DNA from 2 places in the Rossellomorea sp. GCM10028870 genome. Region 1 is predicted to be linked to the other one. Evidence: predicted binding sites of a transcription regulator. Region 1 holds the regulator's gene; the other holds the start of a gene.
What was found. The regulator NrdR, encoded in region 1, represses ribonucleotide reductase genes. The targets are predictions, from matches to a motif close to AACACNATATATNGTGTT.
Positions count from the first base shown of each region.

Region 2: ACFQWC_RS02625 (vitamin B12-dependent ribonucleotide reductase) is a predicted target of NrdR. The motif match lies at 3,519-3,536, and genes of this name have one in related genera.

Region 1 is NZ_JBHTGN010000001.1:163,059-171,370, forward strand. Features, by position in the region: gene ACFQWC_RS00835 (glyceraldehyde-3-phosphate dehydrogenase) at 377-1,405, shown strand; gene speD (adenosylmethionine decarboxylase) at 2,037-2,417, shown strand; gene ACFQWC_RS00845 (cytosolic protein) at 2,549-2,929, shown strand; gene nrdR (transcriptional regulator NrdR) at 3,012-3,467, shown strand; gene ACFQWC_RS00855 (replication initiation and membrane attachment family protein) at 3,536-4,924, shown strand; gene dnaI (primosomal protein DnaI) at 4,937-5,869, shown strand; gene ACFQWC_RS00865 (hypothetical protein) at 5,871-6,113, shown strand; gene ACFQWC_RS00870 (putative sporulation protein YtxC) at 6,310-7,176, shown strand; T-box leader at 7,229-7,483, shown strand; gene thrS (threonine--tRNA ligase) at 7,542-8,312, shown strand, end outside.
Region 2 is NZ_JBHTGN010000001.1:509,006-517,317, forward strand. Features, by position in the region: gene gcvPB (aminomethyl-transferring glycine dehydrogenase subunit GcvPB) at 1-1,399, shown strand, start outside; gene ACFQWC_RS02610 (hypothetical protein) at 1,592-1,825, opposite strand; gene ACFQWC_RS02615 (rhodanese-like domain-containing protein) at 1,893-2,276, opposite strand; gene ACFQWC_RS02620 (lipoate--protein ligase family protein) at 2,489-3,325, shown strand; gene ACFQWC_RS02625 (vitamin B12-dependent ribonucleotide reductase) at 3,675-6,245, shown strand; gene ACFQWC_RS02630 (patatin-like phospholipase family protein) at 6,352-7,233, shown strand; gene ACFQWC_RS02635 (SA1362 family protein) at 7,250-7,615, opposite strand; gene ACFQWC_RS02640 (YqhR family membrane protein) at 7,926-8,312, shown strand, end outside.

The sequences.
Region 1 (8,312 bases):
TGTTTGTCTTTCAAATGTATAGGCACTAAACATATATCAGCACAGAGTGGATTGTAGCGGTAGGCACTTTACTCCTGCGGGAAATAGAGGAAAGGTCGAGACCCCGCAGGCGCAGCCAAGGAGGCTCGACTTCCTCCCCGCGGAAAGAAAGTGCCTGGAGCGGAAAGGAACGATCAATGTTAAAATCAAAATCTATTTCATTGAAAAAATGTATGAATCCAATCCATAAAAATATACATTCAATAAGCTGATTTGTCAGAATAATAAAACATTAAAAATCCGCAAAATACTTATTAACTAATTCTCTAAATATGTTATACTATTTTTAGCAAATAAACATATAAGTATAACATTAATATAGAGGGGAGCCGGATTTATGAAGGCGAAAATTGCAATCAATGGTTTTGGACGTATTGGGAGAATGGTTTTCAGAAAAGCAATATTAGAGGAAAACTTAGAGGTTGTAGCCATTAACGCAAGCTACCCAGCTGAAACGCTAGCCCATTTAATAAAGTATGACACAAATCATGGAACATTCCAGGCAGATGTAGTGACAGAAGATGATGCACTCATCGTCAACGGGAAACGTGTCCTACTATTAAGCAATCGTGATCCTAAAGCATTACCTTGGAACGAATTGGATATTGATATTGTCATTGAAGCAACAGGAAAATTCAATTCAAAAGACAAAGCGAGCCTGCATTTAGAAGCGGGAGCCAAAAAAGTCATCCTGACGGCCCCAGGTAAAAATGAAGACGTTACCATTGTGATGGGTGTAAATGAAAGCGCATTAAATATTGAAGAACACAGCGTGATTTCAAATGCATCTTGTACAACGAACTGCTTAGCACCAGTTGCGAAGGTATTAGATGAGCAATTTGGTATTGAAAACGGACTTATGACGACAGTCCATGCTTACACAAATGACCAAAAAAATATTGATAATCCCCATAAAGATTTGAGAAGAGCGAGAGCGTGCGGCCAGTCGATCATCCCGACAACGACTGGTGCAGCAAAAGCATTATCATTGGTTCTGCCTCAATTAAACGGCAAGCTTCACGGAATGGCATTACGTGTCCCTACACCAAATGTTTCACTAGTGGACCTGGTTGTAGATGTGAAAAGAGACGTAACAGTAGAAGAAATCAACGAAGCATTTATTACAGCATCTCTTGGTTCTTTACATGGAGTGCTGCAATACACAACAGAACCTTTGGTTTCGATCGACTTTAATACAAATCCTCATTCAGCGATCATCGACGGATTATCCACGATGGTAATGGGAGATCGAAAAGTGAAAGTACTTGCCTGGTACGATAACGAGTGGGGCTATTCATGCCGCGTCGTCGATCTGGCTAAATTCGTAGCAACAAAAATGAACGCAAAACAAGAAGTCAACGTTTGAAAGAATCAACATAAACAATAAGCATCATCCTTAGAACGTACCTTTCCAGGTGCGTTTTTTTTCTTTTATTTCGCTTTTTAAGAATGATGGTATAGAACACTTTATTTAATGGGGATGTATTAAATATTTTAGGAACAAATTCTGCAAAGGAGCTTTTTTATGTTTATCTATCAAAAAGTATAATTAGAAAAAGTGTAGCATCCCAGAGTGGATTGTAGCGGAAGGCACTTGACTCCTGCGGGAATAGCGGGACAGGTGAGACCCCGCAGGCGAAGCCGAGGAGGCTCACCGCCCGCCCCGCGGAAAGCAAGTGCCTGGAGCGAAAAGGAACGGTCAACATTTAGAACATAATCCAAAACTCACTTTACTATTTTGGGTGATAACCCGCATAATCTCGTTGCAATCAACCGATCGTCCACCCATATAAAAAAGTTTATAAAAATTTATTGCAAAACAGTTTTAAACAAAGTATACTATTTTTCGTGAACTTCTTATTAGCAAATGAATACTGATTTAACTACTTAAAGGGTTAGGACCTCTTCGGACTAACTTTCCCCCGTGGTAGTTAAGATTTTGCCAAAGGACACGTTCATTTTGACGAAAAAAATTATGTCAAAGGGGGAAACACTCAATGGAAACAATGGGTCGTCATGTAATCTCGGAATTATGGGGTTGCGATTTTGAAAAATTAAACGATGTAGTAGGAATTGAAAAAACATTCGTCGATGCTGCACTTAAATCAGGTGCAGAGGTTCGTGAGGTAGCTTTCCATAAATTTGCTCCTCAAGGTGTGAGTGGAGTTGTGATCATTTCAGAATCACATCTGACTATTCACAGTTTTCCTGAACATGGTTATGCCAGTATAGATGTATATACTTGCGGTGATTTAGATCCTAACATCGCTGCTGAATATATTGCAGATGCTCTTGGTGCTGACACGCGTGAAACAATCGAATTGCCACGTGGTATGGGTCCGGTACAAGTGAAGAAGTCTCAGGCACAAGCCCTTTAATTGAAAATAACTCAGAAGAGATGCGTATTGGATGCATCTCTTTTTTTGTGCTTTTGTAAAGGAATTGATTTTGAATTTTCATTCGTGCGGTTTTCGTGTAAAATAAGGGTAAATAAAGGGAGGAACTTTATATGAGCGGAATACGTACCCTGTTTAAACGATTTCAATCAGAATGTGAGACATCTGATAAGCACGAAGATAAAGACCTGCAATCACGATATTATAAATCCATGCATCAAGGTGCATTTAATGCAGTACTAGAGTTATTCTCATCCTCTGAATATGAGGTGATTTCCCAGTCTAAGGACAGAGGGGAAATCACGGTTCGTAAAAATGGGACTCCCCAACTGTTCATCGTCGCAACAGTCATCACCGTAAGGCCTTTTGAAACGGCAGTCGATTTCAAGGTGAGTGCAGACAAAGGGAAGGTCTTTGGTACATATACGGTGTTAAAAGCGCAGATCAGCCATTATTATCAGAAGCTTGATAGTGAATTGACAAAAGTGAAATAACGGTAAATCCCATAGAAGCTTGTGTACAGCGCAGCTTTTTTATATGATGAAAGTAAGAGTATGTAATAACGGAGCTGATATTATGAAATGCCCGTCTTGCCAGCATAATGGTACCCGAGTGGTGGACTCCCGGCCTGCTGATGAAGGACGTTCGATCAGGAGAAGAAGAGAATGTGAAGAATGCACTTTTCGCTTCACGACCTTCGAGAAGGTAGAAGAGCTTCCTTTAATTGTGGTGAAAAAAGAAGGGGTAAGAGAAGAGTTTAGTCGAGAGAAGATTTTGAGAGGGTTGATCAAGGCTTGTGAGAAGCGCCCGGTACCTCTTGAGAGATTAGAAAAGATCTCAACGGATATTGAAAAGGAACTCCGAAATCAAGGTGCTTCTGAGGTAGAATCCGTTAAGATCGGTGAGATGGTCATGGATCAACTTGCCAAGGTAGATGAAGTTGCATACGTACGCTTTGCATCTGTTTATCGACAGTTTAAGGATATTAATGTATTTATAGACGAACTGAAAGAATTAATAAAAAAAGAGTAGAAGAATGAGCTGAAGATGTAATTCTTTAGCTCTTTTCTCTTTATTTCTTTGAAAGGTAGAATCCAACTATGATGAAGAAGCATTGGAATGAAATACAGCCAATCGATCCCTACACGGTAGGGACAAATGGGATGCTTCAGGAATATGACCGGAAAATCATTACATTTCTGTACCAGCCTTTAATTGGTTCAGTGTGCTACAGTCTTTATATGAGTTTATGGGGAGAAGTCGAAGAAAATCGGCTCTGGTCGACTGATTCCACCCATTATCACCTTATGAACATACTGTCCGTGAATCTTCAGGACGTCTACGAAGCGCGGATGAAGCTTGAGGGAATCGGCTTGTTAAAGGCATATGAAAAAAGGGACAACGGGGACCGCAGCTTTCTCTATGAACTGCAGCCTCCTCTTTCCCCTCAGGAATTCTTTCATGATGGTATGTTGAATGTGTATCTTTACCGGAAAATCGGCAGAACTCATTACTTGCGTTTGAAGAAGTTTTTCACTGACGAATCGGTTGATAAACAGCAGTACTCGAATATCACTCGATCCTTTCAGGATGTTTTTACATCGGAGCAAATTAATTTTCTTCACCATGATGCAAATGTGGATTCGGAAACCAAGTCTGGTGAACAATATATGAACTATGGAAGGAATGAAGGGATTCCATTAGACGACATCGATTTTGATTTTCAGTTATTGCTGGCGGGATTATCCGAATCCATGGTTCCGCGAAAAGCCTTTACAGCGACTGTGAAGGAAACGGTACTGAAGCTGAGCTATTTATACGGCATCGATCCTATTCAAATGAAAAATATCGTCTTAAGTTCCCTGGATGCTGATGATACCATCGATATAGAATTATTGCGTAAAACTGCACGGGATTGGTATGGGCTACAAACAGGGGATCAATTGCCCGATTTGACTACCAGAATCGAGACCAAGAAACCTGAACCAGCGTATAAACCCCTCTCCAAAGAAGAGGAGCTGATTGAATACCTTGAAAACACGTCTCCAAAAGACGTACTATCTGATATTTCGAATGGCGGTGCCCCTTCTAAGTCTGATCTGCAGGCCGTAGAAGAAGTGCTCATGTCACAGAAGCTGCCGCTTGGTGTTATGAACGTTCTTATACAATATGTCCTATTAAAAACAGATATGAAGCTGACAAAGGGATATATGGAAAAAATCGCATCTCATTGGTCGAGGAAAAAGGTTACGACTGCAAGCGAAGCAATGGATTTAGCCAAGAAGGAACACAAGCAGTATTTGGAGTGGGCTGAAGGGAAAAAGGAAAATAAAACGAATAGGCGAAGAAAGCCGATTCGGACAGAAAAACTCCCGGAATGGTTCCAAGAAGGAGAAGTGGAGAAAGAAAACGATTCCTCTCAGGAAGAATACGATTTCGAGGCAGAGAAGAAAAAACTCGAAGAAGAGCTTAAAAATTTTCGGAAGTAGGTGAACATAGCGGTGGAAAGAATAAACAACACCCTGAAAAGGTTGGCGGCTTCTGGTTCGTTTCAACAAAGATATGAGCAAATGAAAAAAGAGATTCTTGAAAACAATGATGTGAAGGATTTTATTCGCAGGAATGAAGACCGTGTTACAGGGGAAATGGTGAATGAGAGCCTTATGAAGTTATATGAATACATTTCTCAAAGTAAGGAATGCCGTTATTGCCCTTCTTTACAGGAGTGCAAGAATATGATGGAGGGGTATGATCCCCACTTAGTGATCAGGGGCAACACAATCGACATTGATTATCATCGCTGCCCTCGAAAAGTCATCCACGATGAAAGGACGAGCGCCCAGCGTCTAATCAAAAGCCTGTATGTACCGAAGGATATTTTACAAGCATCTTTCTCAACCCTTGACCTTGATTCGAAAAGCCGTCTGGAAGCAGTGCGGCTTGCAAAGAATTTCGTGGAGACCTATACAGAGGGCACGAAAATGAAAGGACTCTATTTTTACGGGAAGTTCGGGGTCGGCAAGTCCTATTTGTTAGGGGCCATGGCCAATGAACTCGCCGAGAAAAAAATCGGTTCTCTTATCGTGTATGTTCCTGAGTTCTTCAGGGAGATCAAACAATCACTCGGTGATAATACGGTGAATGAAAAGCTTGAGATGGTAAAATCAGCCCCGATACTCATGCTCGATGACATCGGCGCAGAAACGATGTCTAGCTGGGGGAGAGATGAGATCCTGGGGACGATCCTCCAGTACAGAATGCTTGAGAACCTGCCTACATTCTTCACCTCCAACTTCAACTTCAGCGAGCTGACTCATCATTTGACATACAGCCAAAGAGGAGAAGAAGAAAAGCTGAAGGCGGCAAGGATCATGGAGCGGATTAAATATCTATCCCAACCTGTGTTGATCGATGGAAGGAATAGAAGAGAATAGATTGAAAGAGAGGAAATTACATGCGATGCGATTTCCTCTCTTTTTTATGTGTGTAAATTTAGGTGTAGACATTGGACATTTTGATGTGATTTTTTTACAATTATTGCAAAACGGCTGGATTATGGAGGTTTTCGGCTGGATTATCGAGAGAAACGGCTGGATTATGAGAGAAACGGCTGGATTATCGAGAGAAACGGCCGGATTTCCGAAAGAAACGGCTGGATTTCCGAGAGAAACGTCCTGATTTCCGAGAGAAACGTCCGGATTATCGAAAGAAACGGCCGGATTCACTCATCGTGCACGGAAGCGAACGCATGTTCATGGTGTCCATAACTACATAGTGAAGAAAAGAGTCAATTAAATTCACTCATCAACTTCTAATTTATACAAGCCTCCCATATATATAAATCAGGGAATTGGGTTTAAGGAGGCGAGAAAGTTTGATTGAATTTATTTTTAAGCAAAAAAGTGATGCGGTAAAGCTTCAAGAATACCTCAATAAAGAGTTCATCCAATCATGGTTTCATGAAACGCTCTTTCAACATACAACTCACTATAATCTGACGATAGAGGTTTCCCCCTTCTTCAAGGAAAGAGAAAAGCTATTCAATGGGGTTTCACACTTTGTCTTAAATGATAAATGCATGGACTGGTCCGAATCAGCCCTGAAAGAAAATTATTTCTATGAAGATGTTGATGAAATCAATCAAATATTAGAAGTCGTATCAGAGATGAGGATGGGTGAACGACCTGAATTGATGGAGCTGATTGGTGAATGGGACGAGGTCAAATACGTCCATGACAGCCTGGAGCTATTGTTGGAAGGAAAGACTCCCATATCATTCGACTCCTTTAGCAAGTTCAGGCTGAAGAACCTTCAGGAGAGACTCCTCCTCATGGTGGATCTTGCTATAGATGAATATAAGATGGAGCAGGAATATCAAATGTTTGTTCATATGCTGCGGGAGTATCTAGCATCAAGGGAGCAGAAAATGCGCACGATCCATCTGTACTCGACGGGTTACGGCTATCGTTTCTTTGATGAAGACATGAAAGAGCTGACACGCCAGGAACTGACAAAGGCGATTGATAAACGATTATTGACGAATCATCCCTTATATGTTGATTCGTACACCATTGCTCCGTTATTATCCATTGCCCCGGAAAAGATACTCGTCTATGGAAATGGTGACCATCAATTGATCAGGACGCTTCAGAACATTTTCGAAGAACGGATCGATCTCCTGCCGTTGAGTTATTTTCCTGACACGCTTCTGTATCCTTCGTGGGATATCGCGAATGAATAGGCTTGCTTTTCAAAACATAACCGATTATAATACCTACATAATAAGTCAATAAATAAAGGTTATGATGAGGACAAGAATATTCCTATTCCATTCACAGAGAGGGAAGTCTCCCGGCTGCAAGCTTCCTAATTCGGTAGTGATATTTACCACCTCGGAACTTCAATTATGAACTGAATCTTGACGGATTCACAGTAATGATTGACGGCTAAATGTCGTTATTCGTTTTCAATGAAGTCATTGTCTGTATTTTGGGCACAATGAGAAGTTGGGTGGAACCACGAGTTTACTTATTAACCTCGTCCCTTCAAACGTGAAGGGGCGGGGTTTTTTATGTTTTATAGAGATTATTTAAGGAGTGAAATTACATGTCAGAAGTAGTGAAAATTCAGTTCCCTGATGGAAATGTAAAGGAGTTTCCTAAAGGGACGACAACAGAAGAGATTGCTGCGTCCATCAGTCCCGGACTGAAAAAGAAGGCGCTCGCTGGTAAAATAAATAATGTATTAATCGACTTGCGTACAGGGATCCAAGAGGATGGGGCGATAGAAATCGTTACACCTCCAGGAGAAGATGCTCTGGAAATTCTTCGTCACAGTACAGCTCATTTAATGGCTCAGGCGATTAAACGTTTATACCCTGAGACAAAGCTCGGAATCGGACCGGTCATCGAAGGCGGGTTTTATTATGATATTGATTCCGAGCACACGTTTACACCAGAGGACCTGCCATTGATCGAGAAAGAAATGAAGAAGATCACTGGTGAAAACTTAGAGGTGGTTCGTAAAGAAGTCAGTCGCGACGAAGCTCAGAAAATGTATGAAGAAATCGGTGACGAGTATAAGCTTGAATTACTTGAAGCGATTCCAGAGGGCGAGCAAGTCTCGATTTACGAGCAAGGTGAATTCTTCGATCTATGTCGTGGGATCCACATTCCGTCCACTAATAAAATTAAAGAGTTTAAGCTGTTGAGCATCGCCGGGGCATACTGGCGCGGGAACAGCGATAACAAAATGCTTCAACGAATTTACGGTACTGCCTTTTTCAAGAAAGAAGACCTGGAAGAGCATCTGCGTCTTTTAGAAGAAGCGAAAGAGCGTGATCACCGTAAAATCGGAAAAGAATTAAACCTATTCATG
Region 2 (8,312 bases), 350 kb from region 1:
ACCTGAATTAGATGTACCACAGGTGGAATTATCAGATCTCATTCCATCAGATTATATCCGTTCGGAAGAACCAGAGCTTCCAGAGGTATCTGAACTGGATATCATGCGTCATTATACAGCATTATCAAAACGTAATCATGGTGTGGATTCCGGTTTTTATCCTTTAGGGTCCTGTACGATGAAGTACAATCCAAAGGTGAATGAAAACGTTGCACGACTGAATGGATTTGCCCATATCAATCCGCTACAAGAAGCAGAAAGTGTTCAAGGCGCGCTTGAACTTATGTATGATCTTCAAGAGCATTTGAAAGAGATCACAGGTATGGATGAGGTGACCCTGCAGCCTGCAGCAGGAGCTCATGGAGAGTGGACCGGTCTTATGATGATCCGTGCTTACCATGAAGCAAATGGTGACACTCACCGTACGAAGGTCATCGTACCGGATTCAGCTCATGGAACGAACCCTGCCAGTGCCACTGTAGCAGGTTTCGAAACAGTAACGGTTAAATCAAACGAGAATGGATTAGTTGATTTGGAAGATCTGAAGCGTGTAGTAGGAGATGATACTGCAGCCCTGATGCTGACCAATCCGAACACTCTTGGTTTATTTGAAGAAAACATTCTGGAAATGGCTGCAATCATTCATGAAGCAGGCGGTAAGCTGTATTATGATGGTGCCAATCTAAATGCAGTATTATCAAAAGCCAGACCTGGGGACATGGGATTTGATGTCGTGCATTTAAATCTTCATAAGACGTTTACGGGCCCTCACGGAGGCGGTGGTCCTGGAAGCGGTCCTGTCGGAGTGAAGGAAGACTTGATTAAATACCTTCCAAAACCGGTCCTGGTGAAAAATGGCGAAAAGTTCGAATTCGATTACAACCGTCCTGATTCAATTGGCCGTGTAAAACCATACTATGGGAACTTTGGTATTAACGTTCGTGCCTATACTTACATCAGAACGATGGGGCCGGACGGACTGAGAGCCGTTACAGAAAACGCAGTCCTGAATGCAAATTACATGATGCGCAGACTGGCTCCTCACTTCGACCTTCCATACGATCGTCATTGTAAGCATGAATTTGTCATCAGTGGAAAACGTCAGAAGAAGCTTGGCGTCCGTACATTGGATATTGCGAAGCGACTACTCGACTTCGGATATCATCCGCCTACGATTTACTTCCCATTAAATGTGGAAGAATGCATGATGATTGAACCAACGGAAACAGAATCGAAAGAAACCCTAGATTCCTTTATAGATGCAATGATCCAAATTGCTAAAGAAGCAGAAGAAACACCGGAAATCGTCCAAGAAGCACCTCATACGACCATCGTCAAACGTATGGACGAAACACTCGCAGCAAGAAAACCAATACTGCGTTATACAAAAGAAAGCTAAAAGATGTAAAACTGGAAATCCCCGCAGCGGTTCGCTGCGGGGATTTTCTGAGGGACGGACCTTCATTGAAAGAGAAATGGGGCGGAGGTGATTGTGGTGTTATCTCCTGTAATTCAAGTGAAAAAGACGTGATTTGGCCGTTTAAAGGGACTATTAGCATAGTAAGACAAGTAATTAAGCAGATATGGTGGATCACTCAGCAAAATAGGCGCGGAATTCGGTCGTGGTGGTCGATAATCCAGCCAAAGTGAAAGGGAATCCAGCCGATTTGGTCGATAATCCGGCAGAAATGAACAGGAATCCAGCCGTTTTGGTTGATAATCCAGCCGAAATGAACAGGAATCCAGCAGTTTTCAGCAAAAATCCAGCCGAATTACAAATAATCCCATTTGTTGATTGGATTCTACATACTACCACTAGATCCATCAACGCAATCCATCCGACTACTCCCACCGATCAAAAAAAGGATTGCCTCTAAGGCAATCCTTTCACATTATTTTTTATGTTTTACTTTACCTGTCCACTTTTTAAAGCCGCCCTGCAATTGGTGAAGATCTCGGTATCCTTTGCGGTGAAGCATTTGAGCTGCTCGTCCGCTGCGGAGTCCGCTTTGGCAATAAAGGTAAACGGGTTGATCGGCACGGATTTCCTTTTGTCTCATTTTTATTTGAGATAGGGGGATATTTCGTGCGCCAAGTACGTGACCGTTTTCAAATTCATTCGCTTCACGAACATCTATCAATTGAGCTTTACGATATCCTGCTCGAAATTCTTCTTCAGTCAATGTATTCACAATTCTCTTTTGATAGAAGAACGTAAAGAGTGAATAAACAATGATTCCACCAAGTACGACTAAAAGAATATATAATCCTTCCATCATTCATGCTCCTTTCTACAAATGCGCTATCTTCTATTATATTCATGAAAGCTCCGAGAATCAAAACAAATTTATTATTTTATAGCAAACACTTTCCAATCTGTTTTTCTTTGTTTTTTCGATTGGATTTGATAGACTAGTAACGGACTTGAATGAAGTTGAATGATTACATAATAAAATATCAAAGAGAAGACGTAAATGAGGTATGATGCATGAAAAAGGAAACATGGAGATTCATTGACTCAGGGAATTGTTCCCCTTCTTATAATATGGCCCTTGATGAGGCGCTACTCGATTGGCATAGTGAAGGGAAGATTCCTCCGACGATTCGTTTTTACGGTTGGGATCCCGCGACACTATCGATTGGCTACTTCCAAAAGGTAGAAAAGGAAATCAATCTTGAAGCCGTTAAGGAGCACGGACTCGGATTCGTCAGAAGACCGACTGGAGGCAGGGGGGTTCTGCATGAACATGAATTGACGTACAGCGTCATTGTTTCAGAAGATCATCCTGAAATGCCTAAAACAGTAACGGAAGCGTATCGTGTCATCTCGGAAGGAATTCTAAAGGGATTTCAGGGCCTGGGCCTTGAAGCCTACTTTGCTGTTCCGAAAACAGCAGAAGAGAGGGAAGGATTAAAAAATCCACGTTCAGCTGTTTGTTTTGATGCACCCAGCTGGTATGAACTGGTGGTTGAAGGAAGGAAAGTGGCAGGCAGTGCCCAGACGCGTCAAAAGGGCGTCATCCTCCAGCACGGCTCTATCCTCCTGGATCTTGACGAAGATAAATTGTTTAGTCTGTTTAATTATCCATCTGACAGGGTAAAAGAGCGTATGCAGCGAGCTTTTAAAAACAAGGCCGTTGCGATGAACGAAATCAGTTCTGAAACGGTCACCATGGACATGGCCAAGGAAGCGTTCAAAAAAGGTTTTGAAGAAGGACTGAATATCCACCTGGAACCATATGAACTTTCCGAAGAGGAAACACAATATGTTGTGGACCTTGCCGAAACCCGGTACGAATCAGATGATTGGAATTTTAAACGATAAAATTTTTTGTAGAAAAAAAGCGATGCTTGTCGCTTTTTTCCTATTTTACCAACTATTACGCGACTTGGATTTATATCAAGTTCTAAATTAATAGAAATGGTCGGAGTATTATATGATTTTCTATTGTTTCCTCCTGTTTTCTATTTTTATTGGCTTATTATCCGTTTGACAAACAAATGACCTATTGACCCGAAACACAATATATGGTGTGTCGAATAATTTTTTGCACACTATATGTTGTGTTTATTTATTGCTTTTCTAATAGAGCTATGATATCGTATTATTTGATATTACACATCAAAGTAAATAACAAACAAATGAAAGATTTGAGATAGAAGGAGTTGTCTTTATGACTGTTGCGTCGAAAAACACAATGAAATTAAACATCGAAAGATTAAATCAGGATATCGGATTATTTCCTCAAGTACATCCCATTACACCGGATATGAATACTACACACAAAGGTGTATCCCGTCTTGTCATGATTGATCGTTATTCTTTCAAAGACACGGAAAAAATCACCCTTTCTGAAGGAGACTTTGTAGTCCTCACCATCAAAGAAGATCCTAAATTCCCTGCAAGAGGGTTAGGTTACATCACAAGCATCGATTGGGAAACGAAGAAAGCAGATGTTTGGATCGAAGAAGAGTACAGAAGTGCCATAGACAAACCTGAAGAAATGGAAACGGGTATCGTTTCTAGAACACTTGATGTAATTGAAAAACCTCTCGAAGTCTACTACGAACAAATTGCAAAGCGTAACGCAACAGGCTTAGCAGAAGTGGAAGAAACTCCTGAAAAGAGACAAGTTTGGTTTGAGAAGTTCTATCATGAATTGGTGAACCTGCATTTTGTTCCTGCTGGTCGAGTGCTTTATGGAGCGGGTGCCGGAACGGATGTTACGTACTTTAACTGTTACGTGATGCCTTTCGTACAGGATTCACGTGAAGGGATTTCAGAACATCGCAAGCAGGTAATGGAGATCATGAGCCGAGGCGGGGGAGTCGGAACGAATGGATCGACGCTTCGTCCGCGCAATACCCTTGCAAAAGGTGTGAACGGTAAATCCTCCGGTTCGGTTTCCTGGCTGGATGACATCGCCAAATTGACTCATTTGGTTGAGCAGGGCGGTTCAAGACGCGGGGCACAAATGATCATGTTATCAGATTGGCATCCCGATATTATCGAATTCATCATTTCTAAAATGCAAAACCCGCGTATTCTGCGTTATCTCCTTGAGAATACAGAAGATGAAACCATTAAAAAAGCGGCACAGGATAAATTGAAATTCACCCCTCTGACGGAACAAGAGGAAGCGATGTATCAAGGAATCCTGAACTATAGACAAATCCCCGGGTATGGTGGGTTTGATGCGAAGATCCTTAAGAATGCAGAAGAAAAGCTGCGTACAGGCGGAACATATAGCGTCCATAATTCAGAGTTTCTGACAGGTGCCAATATTTCTGTTTGTTTAACAAGCGACTTTATGGAAGCTGTGGAAAACGATCGTGAGTATGAACTCCGCTTCCCGGATGTTGAAAGTTACAATGAAGAGCAAATGAAATACTACAATGAAGAATGGCACAATGTCGGTGACGTCCGAGAGTGGGAAAAGCTTGGATACAAAGTCCGTACCTACCGTAAGATCAAAGCGAAAGAGCTTTGGAATCTTATCAATGTTTGTGCAACGTATTCAGCTGAGCCTGGAATCTTCTTTATTGATAACGCGAATGATATGACGAATGCGAAAGCATATGGTCAAAAGGTAGTTGCTACCAACCCATGTGGTGAACAGCCTCTTGCTCCTTATTCAGTGTGTAATCTGGCAGCCGTGAATCTGGCTCAGTTTGCCAATAAAGAGACGAAAACCGTTGATTTCGAAAAGTTGAAGCGTACCGTTGAAGTGGGTGTTCGCATGCAGGATAATGTCATTGATGCGACTCCGTACTTCCTGGATGAAAACAAAAAGCAGGCCCTTGGTGAGCGACGTGTCGGCCTTGGCGTTATGGGGCTTGCAGACTTGTTGATCTATTGTGAAAAAGAATACGGTTCAGAAGAAGGTAACCAGCTGGTTGATGAGGTGTTCGAAGCCATCGCAACAACCGCTTATCGTGCATCCGTTGAATTATCCAAGGAAAAGGGAAGCTTCCCATTCCTTACTGGAAGTACCGACGAAGAAACGAAGGCTTTACGAAAAGCGTTTGTGGAAACAGGTTTCATGAAGAAAATGCCTGAGGATGTAAGGGATGACATTCAACAGTACGGGATTCGAAACTCTCATCTGTTAACCGTTGCTCCAACAGGTTCAACAGGTACGATGGTTGGTGTATCTACAGGTCTCGAGCCTTACTTCTCCTTCACATATTACAGAAGCGGCCGTCTTGGTAAGTTTATTGAAGTAAAAGCGGATATTGTAGAGGATTACTTAAAGAGAAATCCGGAAGCAGATGCTGACAATCTTCCAGAATGGTTTGTATCTTCCATGAGCCTGGCGCCACAAGCACATGCTGATGTTCAATGTGTCATCCAGAATTGGATTGACAGCTCCATTTCGAAAACCGTTAATGCCCCTCGTGGTTATACGGTTGAGCAAGTAGAAAAAGTGTATGAGCGTCTTTATAAAGGTGGAGCAAAAGGCGGTACGGTGTACGTTGATGGAAGCCGTGATTCGCAAGTTCTTACCCTCAAAGCAGAAGAAAACAGCTTTGATGACGAGCATGAAGCAGAACAAAAAGAGATTCCTACAACTAAAAAGCCGATCGTGTTACTCGATACGATTCAAGACGTGCGTTCAACAGACGTTACCATTGGGTCTGAAGTTGGAAATACGTGTCCTGTATGCCGTAAAGGAACGGTAAAAGATATGGGCGGCTGCAATACTTGTACCAACTGCGGTGCTCAACTGAAGTGCGGTTTATAATAATAAAGATAGATAGGAGGGGACTGGTTCCCCTCCTATTTTTTTAGTCTAAAATCCTTCTTTGTGAATTAAAGATGTAGTAAGAGAAAAAGAAGGAGTGGAGCCTGTGGACATCGATGGCGTTTTTTCAGGCGGAGGCATCAAGGGGCTCGCCTTGATTGGGGCATATCAAGCATTAGAGGAGAAGGGCTACAGATTTAAGAGGCTCGCAGGAACGAGTGCAGGAGCAGTGATTGCAGCATTTATTGCTGCAGGTTATTCGAGCAGGGAGCTTTTGAAAATCATGGATGATATAGATTTTAATAAATTGCTGGACTCAAACGAGATCATCTCCTTTCCTATTATAAAATGGTTTCGGGTTTACCATCGTTTAGGTTTGTATAAAGGAGTGGCGCTTGAAAACTGGGTGGAAGAAAAGCTGAAGGGTAGAGGGATCTATACGTTCGCCGATTTACCTCCCCATTCACTCCGGGTGATCGCTTCAGATCTATCGAACGGCAGATTATTAGTTCTCCCTGACGACCTTGAGAAGTATGGAATAGCTAAAGAAACCTTTCCTGTTGCAAGGGCGATACGAATGAGTGCGAGTCTTCCTTATTTTTTCGAACCTGTAAAGTTACGATCTTTAGAAGGAATAAGTTTTATGGTGGATGGTGGGGTGCTCAGTAATTTTCCAATGTGGCTGTTCGATCGGGAAAATGTGAAAAAGGTGAGGCCGGTAATAGGGGTGAAGTTAAGTCACGATCTAGTCGGAAAGCCGAAAAAACAAATCAAGAATGCGATTGATATGTATGAAGCCCTCTTTACTACGATGAAAGATGCACATGATTCCAGATACATTTCCAGAAAACATGAAAAAAACATCATCTTTATTCCTACTGAAGGAGTGCTCACAACCGAATTCCAGTTAACCCCGGAAAGGAAAACAGAGCTCATCCGGTACGGAAAATCAAAAGCTGAAGCATTTCTGCAAAAATGGACATATTAATAAAACAATCGAGCTCCTAAAATGAGGCTCGATTGTTTTTCTTATTCTTCTTTCCTTCAATTACAGTCAGATTGGCATTGGATTTCTTGCGTATTGAACGTTTCTTTTGGGCGTTTGATACTTGTTGAGGCCTACTTGAAGACTTCTTCTTATGACGCTTCTTCGATTGCTTGGCTGCTTTAACAAACGCTCTCTGTTCATTACTATTACCAGCCCGCCTCCCGCTGAACCATCTTCGGTATATAAAGTAGATAATCCCGATGACGGCTGCTGTTACCAGTAATTGTTTTGCAAGCCCTAAAGGATTTCCGAATAGGGAAGTTACGAGCCCTACTATAGCTAACAATATTAATGTGGAAACAAAGATATTACGAGCGTTCAACAAAGCCACCTCCTTACAATACAATCCATCTTTAAATAATATCTATACTATTATTCTAGACAATTTCCTTGCTCTTTAATCGTATTTATTATCGTTTTTATGTGATTCATGTTGTACTTATTTTCTGAAACTTGGAAAGATAATATCTATTTTACTAAAAAATGATTCAAAGCACTAGAGGTAGCGATTCATTATACATATTTCCTTCCCTTACGCTGTTTATGAACCCATACCAACATACACACGAAAAATATGCAAAGCATGCAAATGTTTAAATCAATGGGACATACTACGAATGGAGGTGCTAAAGATGGCGGAACAAAAAGGACAACATGAAAAGATTCAGGATGGAACAGAAGAAAGCAAGGAGAATCCCCGATTAGAGCAAAATCAGGGTGAAAAACCACTTTCATTCATGGGAATGGTGGTTGTGACGGGCTTTATTGGTGGAATGTTATGGAGTGCAATTGCCTACCTTTGTTACTTTTTTTCCTTTACGAAAATTGAGCCTAATATCATTTTTGAGCCATGGGCGGTTGGGGACTGGGTGGACAAATGGATTGGAATCGTTCTTTCTATATTGGCTTACGGAGTGATTTCTATTGGAGTGGCCCTTATCTATTATGGTTTATTGAGGAAATTCAAGTCCATGTGGGTTGGAGTTGCTTATGGTGCAGCGTTATACCTGGCTTTCTTT